DNA from 3 places in the Streptomyces sp. NPDC024698 genome. Region 3 is predicted to be linked to each of the others. Evidence: riboswitches for the same ligand, from Rfam matches in the RefSeq annotation. Region 3 holds a riboswitch; each other region holds the start of a gene.

Region 1 (3,200 bases), on a different contig from region 3:
CGCCGCCCGGCCGCCGTGCCCGCCCTCGGGGTGCTGCCGGGGCCCCCGGTGGAGCGGCCCGGCCCCGTGGACCGCGAGTAGGGTGAGATCCCCAGCAGCGGCCCCTAGGGAGAGAACCAGCCGTGATCACCGCGATCGTCCTCATCAAGACCAGCGTGGACCGGATCCCCGAGATCGCCGAGTCGATCGCGTCGCTGGACAGCGTCAGCGAGGTCTTCTCCGTCACCGGCACCTACGACCTGATCGCCATGGTCCGGGTCCAGGCCCACGACGACCTGGCGGACGTGATCCCCGGCAAGATCAGCAAGATCCCGGGCGTCGAGGCGACGGACACGCACGTGGCGTTCCGTACGTACTCCCAGCACGACCTGGAGGCGGCGTTCGCGATCGGTCTCGACTCCTGACCGACGCGGCGCCGCCTCCGGGCGTGGCTGCCCCTGCCCTCAGACCGCGGGGACGCAGCGGCCGCCCTCGGTGCGGTACTGCCAGCGCGCGCCGTCCCTGACCAGCTCGCGCACCGCGCGCACGAACCGCTCGACGTGCTCGTCGGGGGTGCCGGCCCCGAAGCTGACCCGGATGGCGTTGAGGGACTTCTCGCCGGGTGCCGCCTCCGGGGCTCCGCACTCCCCCTGGGTCTCGGGGGCGCTGCCGAGCAGCGTGCGCACGAGCGGATGGGCGCAGAAGAGGCCGTCGCGGACACCGATGCCGTACTCGGCGGACAGCGCCGCCGCGAAGTGCGAGCTGTTCCAGCCCTCGACGACGAAGGAGATGACGCCGACGCGGGGGGCGTCGTCGCCGAAGAGCGAGAGGACCCGGACCTCGGGGACCTCGGCGAGGCCCTCCCGGACGGTACGGATCAGGTGCCGCTCGCGGGCGAGCAGGTTGTCGAAGCCCTCCTCGGTGAGCGCCTTGCACGCCGACGCGATCGAGTAGGCGCCGATGACGTTCGGCGAGCCGGCCTCGTGCCGGGCGGCGCTGTCGTGCCACTCCACGTCCACCCCGCCGTCGGCGCGCCGGGTGACCTTGCGGCTGGCGCCGCCGCCGGCGAGGTAGGGGTCGGCCTCGCGCAGCCAGTCGGAGCGGCCCGCGAGGACACCGGAGCCGAAGGGCGCGTACAGCTTGTGCCCGGAGAAGGCGACCCAGTCGACGTCGAGGTCCTGGACCGACACCGGGTGGTGCGGGGCGAGCTGGGCGGCGTCGAGGACGATCCGGGCGCCGTGGGCGTGCGCTGCGGCGGCCAGTTCCCGCACGGGCCACAGCTCCCCGGTGACGTTCGAGGCGCCGGTGACGCACACCAGGGCCGGTCCATGGCCCCCTTCAACGGACACCGTGCGGGCGGCGAGGGCGCGCTCCAGGGTCTCGACGGCCTCGGCGGGGGTGCGGGGGGCGTTCAGGTAGGTCACCCGGGCGTCGCGCCAGGGCAGCAGCGAGGCGTGGTGCTCGGTCTCGAAGACGAAGACCTGGCAGTCGGCCGGGAGGGCCGCGGCGAGCAGGTTGAGCGAGTCGGTGGTGGAGCGGGTGAACACGACCTGGTCGTCGGCGCGGCAGTCGAGGAACTCCTCGACGGTCCTGCGGGCGTTCTCGAAGAGGTCGGTGGACAGCTGCGAGAGGTAGCCGGCGCCCCGGTGGACGCTGCCGTAGTACGGCGCGTACGCGGCCACGTCGTCCCACACCCGCTGGAGGGCGGGCGCGCTGGCGGCGTAGTCGAGGGCCGCGTAGGTCACCTCGCCGCCGGTGACGAGCGGGACGGTGACATCCCGGCCCAGAACGGGCAGGGGGGCACAAACACTCTGGTCGGCGGCAACGGTGGAGACAGACATGGCGAGCTCCTGTGAGAGGCAGGCGGGATCACCGCGCGAGCCGGCCGCCGCAGGCGGCGCTCAGCGCGGGAGAAGGGTGAAAAGGGTGTGCGGAGGCGGGGCTCGGCGCCCTATCGCATTCGCTTGCTCACAGAAGGCTCCCTCGAACGACCAGGACCCCTGGTGGTCCGCCCGGAGAGCGGGAGGGGTCCGCGCTTGCCGTAGGCCTCGCTGCCTACGACCTGGTCTTCACCCGGGGCACCCCGCCACGGACGGAGGGTTGCCGGACAGCCGGCCGGGGCCTGATGGCTGTCACTCATGACCTGATACAGCATCTTGCCAGAGGATCTTCCCCGCGCAAGACGCAGTCCAGGATCCGGACTGCGTCCCGCGCCGGGCTCCGGTGGGGACCGGCGGGTGGATCAGGCGTTGCTGGCGGCCACCCAGCGCTCCAGGGTGCGCTTCGCGGCGCCGGAGTCGATCGCCTCGGCGGCCTTCTCCATTCCCTCGCGGAGTTGGCCGGTGAGCGGCGCGCCGGTCGGCGAGAGGGCCACCAGGGCGGCCGCCGAGTTCAGCAGGACCGCGTCCCGCACGGGCCCCTTCTCGCCGTCCAGGAGGCGCCGGGCGACCTCCGCGTTGTACGAGGCGTCGGCGCCGCGCAGTGCCTCCACCGGGACGATGTCGAGCCCGACGTCGCGGGGGTCGAAGCGCTCCTCGGTGACCTTGCCGTCGCGGACGACCCACACGTGGGAACCCCCGGTGGTGGTCAGCTCGTCGAGGCCGTCGTCACCGCGGAAGACCAGCGAGGAGTTGCCGCGCTCGGCGAACACGCCCGCCACGATGGGCGCCATCCGGGCATCGGCGACGCCGACCGCCTGGGCCTTCACCCGTGCCGGGTTGGTCAGCGGTCCGAGCACGTTGAAGGTGGTCCTGATGCCCAACTGGCCGCGGGCCGCCGCCACATGACGCAGCGCCGGGTGGAACTTGACCGCGAAGCAGAAGGTGATCCCGGCCTCCTCGGCCACCGCGGCGACCCGGCTCACCGGCAGTTGCAGATTGACGCCGAGCTTCTCCAGCACGTCCGACGCCCCGGACGCGGAGGACGCCGCCCGGTTGCCGTGCTTGACGACCTTGGCGCCGGTGCCGGCCACCACGATCGAGGACATCGTGGAGATGTTGACGGTCTTCGCGCCGTCGCCGCCCGTTCCGACGATGTCGACGGTGCGTCCGGGCACCTCGATCACGTTCGCGTGCTCGTACATGGCCCGGACGAGTCCGGCGATCTCCTGGACGGTCTCGCCCTTGGCCCGCAGCGCCACCACGAACCCGGCGATCTGCGCGTCGGTCGCCTCGCCGCGCATGATGCGGTCCATCGCCCAGGCCGTGTCGTCGGCGCTCTGG
Region 2 (3,200 bases), on a different contig from region 3:
AGCACCGACGCGCCCTCGGCCGCCTCCTCGGCGAGCGCCTCGGCGAAGGCACGGTTGTAGGCGCGGTACGACGCCCACTGCCGCCGGAACTCCGCGTCGAAGACCGGCTCCAGCGGGGTCTGGTACAGCATGTGGTGGACGAACCACAGCACGGAGTTGGCGATGCCGTTGTACGCGTCGGCGTGCGTGGCGGCGTCGATGGCCAGCATCCGTACGCCGTCCTCGCCGACCCCGCGCCGGACGGCCTCCCGGTCGCCGTCGCCGAGGGCCGAGCACACCCAGAGCGCACCCGCGTCCGGCCCGATCGCGGAGAGACCCGAGACGAGTCCACCGCCGCCGCGCCGGGCGTGCAGCGAGTCGTCCTCCCGTACCTCGTAGGTGACCGGGCCGCGGTTGGAGGCGACCAGAATCCTGTGGGCACCATGCGTTGAAGCCATGCCTCGAAACCTAGCCCCGTCTCGAAACGCTCAAACGCGCCCTTCGGCCGTATGCGATCGGCGGCCGTGGGCGCCGGACTACGCGGCTCTGCGCGTCTGGTACTCGGACATTTCGGTCATCGGCGGCCTTTCCTCGGTGTCCACGGAGTAGGTGCGCGGCCGGAAACCGTCCCGGTCGCGTTCGAACTGGGTCAGGGAGGGGCGGATCAGATGGCCGCGGGCGAGCCGGAGCTGCGCGGTGCGGTAGATCGCGGCGGCCATGCGGCCCAGCGCCTGGCCGTCCTGGTGGCGGTGCTTGCGCACGCCGACGTCGACCTGGGCGAGGGCGTCCAGGCCCACCAGGTGCAGGGCGTCGACGAGCATGCCCAGTTCGACGCCGTAACCGACGGGGAAGGGGAGCTGTTCGAGCAGCGAGCGGCGAGCCGCGTACTCGCCGCCGAGCGGCTGGACGAAGCCCGCGAGCTGCGGCCAGTGCATGTTCAGCAGGGGGCGGGCCATCAGCTCGGTGACCCGGCCGCCCTGCCCGCCACCGCCGGCCATCGGGCGGTCGTACATGGCCTTGACGAGGTCGACGCCGGGCTCGGTGAGCAGGGGGCCCACGATCCCGGAGACGAAGTCGGACGAGAACTCCCTGAGGTCCGCGTCGACGAAGGCGACGATGTCCCCGCTCGTCACGAGGAGCGACCGCCACAGCACCTCGCCCTTGCCGGGCACGGCCGGTATCCGCGGGAGGATGTCGTCGCGGTGCACGACGCGCGCGCCCGCGGCGGCGGCGACCGCGGCGGTACGGTCGCTCGAACCGGAGTCGACGACGACGATCTCGTCGACGAGGGGCACCTGCTGCATCAGGTCGTGGCGGATGATCGCGACGATCTCGCCGACCGTCTCCTCCTCGTTGAGCGCGGGCAGCACGACACTGACCGTCGAGCCGGTGACGCGCTTGGCTGCCATGAGTTTGTGGAGCGGGCGGTCGGTCACGGACCAGGAGCGTGTGCTCAGCCAGCTCTCGACTTCTCTCAGCACCGTCTGCGGCTCCTCACTGTCTGATCACACGCCGTCGTCGGCGTGCCCGCTGCGGCCGGCGGCGGATCGATGGGCTCGTCTCGCCGTTCGGACGACTATCTCAACTGTCCTGGCCTTCGGTTACAGTCTTGAACAACGCGCATGACCATCGCATGTCCTGGATCGTCGGCGCGTATCGTGTTCAACAGTTCAACAATCAAATACCGCTCATCCAGAGGGGCAGAGGGATACGGCCCGATGAAGCCCCGGCAACCCTCCAGCCGGTCTCGTAGCGATCGATGTCGATCGCGTCGCGAGGCTCCCGGCTCGGGAAGGTGCCAAATCCGTCTCACGGCGAAGTGCGCCGTGAGGAAGATGAGGAGAAAGGGCCTCGCCTCCATGGCTGCGCAGACAGTTGCAAGCACCACGAACTCCGCCGACCCGGTGGACCTCGGCCCGGCCGCGGCGCTTTCCTGCCGCGAGTGCGGACACCGCGTGCCGCTCGGCCCGGTCTTCGCCTGCGAGGAGTGTTTCGGCCCGCTCGAGATCGCCTACGACTTCTCGGCGTACGACACCGAGGAACTCCGCAAGCGGATCGAAGCGGGACCCGCGAACATCTGGCGCTACGCGCCGCTGCTGCCCGTCCCCGCGGACGTGGCGGACAAGCCGAACATCAACCCTGGCTGGACCAAGCTCGTCCGGGCCGACAACCTGGCCCGTGAGCTCGGCGTCGACGCCGGAAAGCTCTTCGTCAAGGACGACTCGGGCAACCCGACGCACTCCTTCAAGGACCGCGTCGTCGCCCAGGCCATCGAAGCGGCCCGTGCCTTCGGGTTCACCACCCTCTCCTGCTCCTCCACCGGCAACCTCGCCGGAGCGGTGGGCGCCGCCGCGGCCCGCGCCGGCTTCCGTTCCTGCGTGTTCATCCCGCACGACCTGGAGCAGGGCAAGGTCGTCATGGCCGCGGTCTACGGCGGCGAGCTCGTCGGCATCGAGGGCAACTACGACGACGTGAACCGTTTCTGCTCCGAGCTGATCGGCGACGCGGCCGGCGAGGGCTGGGGCTTCGTCAACGTCAACCTGCGGCCTTACTACGCCGAGGGCTCCAAGACCCTGGCGTACGAGATCTGCGAGCAGCTCGGCTGGAGGCTCCCCGACCAGCTCGTCGTGCCGATCGCCTCCGGCTCCCAGCTCACGAAGATCGACAAGGGTCTCCAGGAGCTGATCAAACTCGGACTCGTCGAGGACAGGCCGTACAAGATCTTCGGCGCCCAGGCCGAGGGCTGCTCCCCGGTCTCCGTGGCCTACAAGGCCGGCCACGACGTCGTACGGCCCCAGAAGCCGGACACCATCGCCAAGTCGCTCGCCATCGGCAACCCGGCGGACGGCCCGTACGTGCTCGACATCGCCCGGCGCACCGGCGGCGCGGTGGAGGACGTGGACGACGAGCAGATCGTGGACGCGATCAAGCTGCTCGCGCGCACCGAGGGCATCTTCGCGGAGACGGCGGGCGGTGTGACCGTCGGTGTCACCCGGAAGCTGATCGAGAACGGTCTGCTCGACCCGACGCTGACCACCGTCGTGCTGAACACCGGCGACGGCCTCAAGACCCTGGACGCGGTGGCCTCCGACACCGGGCTGACCGCGACCATCCGCCCGAACCTCGACTCCTTCCGAGAGGCTGGTCTCGCATCATGAGCGTCAACGTCCGCATCCCCACCATTCTGCGCACCTACACCGGTGGGGCCGCCGAGGTGACGG
Region 3 (3,200 bases):
CGGAGGAGGTTCGCCGGACGGGCCGGCGAGCGGGCACGGCGAACGGAGCGGCCCGGTCCGGCGGCTCGCCGGGACTTGGTTCGCGGGGCCGGACGCCACATGGAAGTGCGAACGCCCGGCCGCACGGCACGGGACACGCTCGAAAGGGACGGCTTTCGCCGGGATCGCCCATCCTGCTGGATCCACGCGGGTGAACCGCACGGCGGCGGGGGCGGCCGACCGGGGCCACTTCCGGGGCCGCGGCGGCCGGTTCGTGTGTGAGGCGTGCGCTGCGGGCCGCGCGTCGGTCCGCGTGAGGAACGCGCACCCGCCCGGGCGACCCCGGGCGGGCTGGACAGCGGGTCTTGTCGGGGGCGTCAGGCCTCAGGCGTCCGTCGTCAGGGGTACCGCGTCGGTGGCCGGCCGGAAGGCGGGGTGCTCGCCGAGACGGTGTGCGTAGTCCAGGAGCCGGGGCCGCGCGCCGAGGGCCTCCGGGCCGCCGAGACCGGTGAGCGCCACCCATACGTCGACGTCCGCCGCCGTGAGACCGTCGCCGAGGATGTAGGGCCGCGAGGTGAGTTGGCAGTCCAGCAGGTCCAGGGCCGCCGCGAGTTCCGAGGGCGGGGCGGAGGGGGTGACATCGCGCTCCAGCAGATCGCGGAGGGCCTCGATGTCGGCGGTGAGGGAGGGAGGCCAGAGAGTGGAGGGGCAGGTCGTGGAGTGGCCGGAGAGCAGCCCCGCGAGATCGCGGAGGATGTCGGGCGTGTGGTTGCTGACGATGCGTCCGCTCCAGCGGTCGCACAGTGCCGGTGCCGTCAGCGGCCCGTCGAAGTGATGCTCGGTCGCCTCGTAGGCCCGGCGCAGTGAAGCGTAGGCGTCGGGGGTGCGCACGGGGTCCGTGAGGAGTGTGGTGGCGACCGAGTCCTTCAGACCGAGCAGCCCCAGGGTGATGGCGATGCGCAGCGAGTGCGGACAACTCCGCGACAGATACAGCTCGTAGCGGTGCGGAGCCGGGTAGAAGCCGCCGGCCAGGCCCACGCCGATGCGGCTGTCGACACGGTGGGGGAGGACGGACGGCGCGACCGCCGGCGTGAGCCGAAGCGTGGAGGGGAGCGTGGAGGGGAGCGAAATCTGTTCACAGGGACGGGTGTTGACGGAACTGGACGTGCGCGAAGCTGTCTCAGGCATGACTCTCCCTGGGGGAAGACGGAAGCCACCGCCGCTTTGTGGGCACCGGCGGCCGGAATGCGGATTGACTGCGCCTGTCGCACCGGTCCGGATCTGACGGACCGGTCGCGGATCAGTAGGCGCTGGAGACACGCAACAGATCGATGTGCAGGCGCCTCGTCAAGCCGTTCCTTGGCATTCCCACCGGTCCCGACCTCAGGGCTCGCGAGACGCGAGACCACGCTTGCCCCGCCACGCCGGCGGGACCCGGTCGTCACCCGGGGCACCCCGTCGCGGTGGAAGGGTTGCCTGTCAGCGGGCCGGGGCCGATGACCACCGGAGGGGGCGAACCCGCACCGAGGGGCGCTGACAATCGTGACCGTCCATGCAAGTTTCGGGGCGCTCTGTTGTGCCGTCAAGAAGGCCGACAACACGGTCTCACCTGGTGGTCACCCGCATTGACATTCTTTTCCGGACAGGCCTAACGTGCGGCCCACAACAGGATGCCTTTTCGGCCGGAGAAGAAATGGTGACGGCGATGCACACAGCTGACGGGACGGCCGCATGGCGGCGCACCGGTCGCGATGTGCTGTGCGCCGACCGCTCCGTGGACCTGCTGCGTGTCAACAGCGCCCTGTGTACGGGCATGTGCCGCCCTCTCAGCCAGGGCTGACGGTTCCTCCGAGTCTCTGACGTCCACCGCTGTCGCGGTGCGTCCCTTCCTGTCCAGCCCCCGTTCCGCATGCCGCCGCGCACCGCCTCGTACCGAGCCGTCTCCCGCTCGGCGCGGCGCTGCCGCCCGCGTGGATCCGGGGTGTCCGAATCCGCTGGAGCTCCCCATGAGTCAACCTCCTGGCAGCGCTGTGTCCTTGGGATCAGCGACGCCCGCAGAGGCGATCCCCCTGACCGACCTTCCTGCCGCACCCGAACCCCTGGCCGCTCAGCGGGTCCTTCCGCTCCGGCGTCCCGGCCGCTGGATCATCACGGCCGTGGTGCTCGTGCTGGTCGCCCAGATCGCCCACGGCCTGGTGACCAACCCCTTCTACCAGTGGGACCGCTTCCAGTACTGGTTCCTGCGCCCGACCGTTCTCGACGGCCTGCTGATCACCCTCGAAGTCACGTTCTACAGCGCCGTGCTGGGCCTGCTCGGCGGCATTCTGCTGGCGCTGGCCAGGCTCTCCCGGAGCCCGGTGCTCCGCGCGGTGAGCTGGGTCTACACCTGGCTGTTCCGTTCGGTGCCCCTCATCGTGGTGCTGCTCTTCCTCTACAACTTCAGTGCGCTGTACCGGACGCTGAGCGTAGGTGTTCCGTTCGGTCCCGCCTTCTTCAGCTTCGACGAGTCGCGCCTGGCCACCGACATGGCCGTCGCCGTCGTGGGACTGAGTCTGAACGAAGCGGCGTACGCCTCCGAAGTGGTACGCGGCGGCCTCCTCTCCGTGGACCAGGGGCAGCACGAGGCCGCCTCCGCCCTGGGTCTGCCGAAGCGGTACCAGTTCGCGAGGATCGTCTTCCCGCAGGCACTGCGCTCCATCACCCCCAACTACGTCAACCAGCTGATCGGTCTGATCAAGGGCACCTCGCTGGTCTTCTACGTGTCCCTGCTGGACCTGTTCGGAACCGTGCAGAGCATGGGCAGCACCTACCCCGGCGACATCGTGCCCCTGCTCCTCGTCGCCACCGCCTGGTACCTGATCCTCACCAGCGTCGTCTCCGTCGTCCAGTTCTACGTCGAGCGGTACTACTCGCGGGGCGCGCTGCGCACCCTGCCGCCGACCCCGTTGCAGAAGGTGCGAAGCGGTCTGCGCGAGGCGCGGGCCCGGGTCCGTAGGGAGACGGCGATATGAGCGGCGTGACGAGCAGCCCCCGGCCGGCGGCGGTCGAGGTGCACGACGTCCACAAGTGGTACGGCCTCCAACAGGTCCTGAACGGCGTCGAGTTGACCGTACGGCCCGGTGAGGTGACGGTCATCCTCGGACCGTCCGGCTCCGGGAAGTCCACCCTCCTGCGCGTGATCAACCACCTGGAGAAGCCCGAACTCGGCCATGTCAGCCTGA

The links. Region 3 has a riboswitch for S-adenosylmethionine ahead of ACZ4AA_RS22800 (putative leader peptide). Riboswitches for the same ligand answer to the same signal wherever they lie in the genome.
Region 1: another riboswitch for S-adenosylmethionine. It lies ahead of ACZ4AA_RS00400 (aminotransferase class V-fold PLP-dependent enzyme); the one in region 3 lies ahead of ACZ4AA_RS22800 (putative leader peptide).
Region 2: another riboswitch for S-adenosylmethionine. It lies ahead of thrC (threonine synthase); the one in region 3 lies ahead of ACZ4AA_RS22800 (putative leader peptide).

The regions. Positions count from the first base shown of each region.
Region 1 covers NZ_JBVHLK010000001.1:86,752-89,951, forward strand. Annotated here, with positions in the region: gene ACZ4AA_RS00390 (rhomboid family intramembrane serine protease) at 1-81, shown strand, start outside; gene ACZ4AA_RS00395 (Lrp/AsnC family transcriptional regulator) at 123-404, shown strand; gene ACZ4AA_RS00400 (aminotransferase class V-fold PLP-dependent enzyme) at 444-1,820, opposite strand; SAM riboswitch class IV at 2,007-2,123, opposite strand; gene trpD (anthranilate phosphoribosyltransferase) at 2,222-3,200, opposite strand, start outside.
Region 2 covers NZ_JBVHLK010000004.1:175,076-178,275, forward strand. Annotated here, with positions in the region: gene ACZ4AA_RS11755 (alpha,alpha-trehalose-phosphate synthase (UDP-forming)) at 1-437, opposite strand, end outside; gene ACZ4AA_RS11760 (glucosyl-3-phosphoglycerate synthase) at 516-1,460, opposite strand; SAM riboswitch class I at 1,665-1,821, shown strand; gene thrC (threonine synthase) at 1,839-3,137, shown strand; gene ACZ4AA_RS11770 (MoaD/ThiS family protein) at 3,134-3,200, shown strand, end outside.
Region 3 covers NZ_JBVHLK010000010.1:35,546-38,745, forward strand. Annotated here, with positions in the region: gene ACZ4AA_RS22795 (cell envelope biogenesis protein OmpA) at 364-1,167, opposite strand; gene ACZ4AA_RS22800 (putative leader peptide) at 1,280-1,345, opposite strand; SAM riboswitch class IV at 1,382-1,527, opposite strand; gene ACZ4AA_RS22805 (hypothetical protein) at 1,685-1,819, shown strand; gene ACZ4AA_RS22810 (amino acid ABC transporter permease) at 1,986-2,990, shown strand; gene ACZ4AA_RS22815 (amino acid ABC transporter ATP-binding protein) at 2,987-3,200, shown strand, end outside.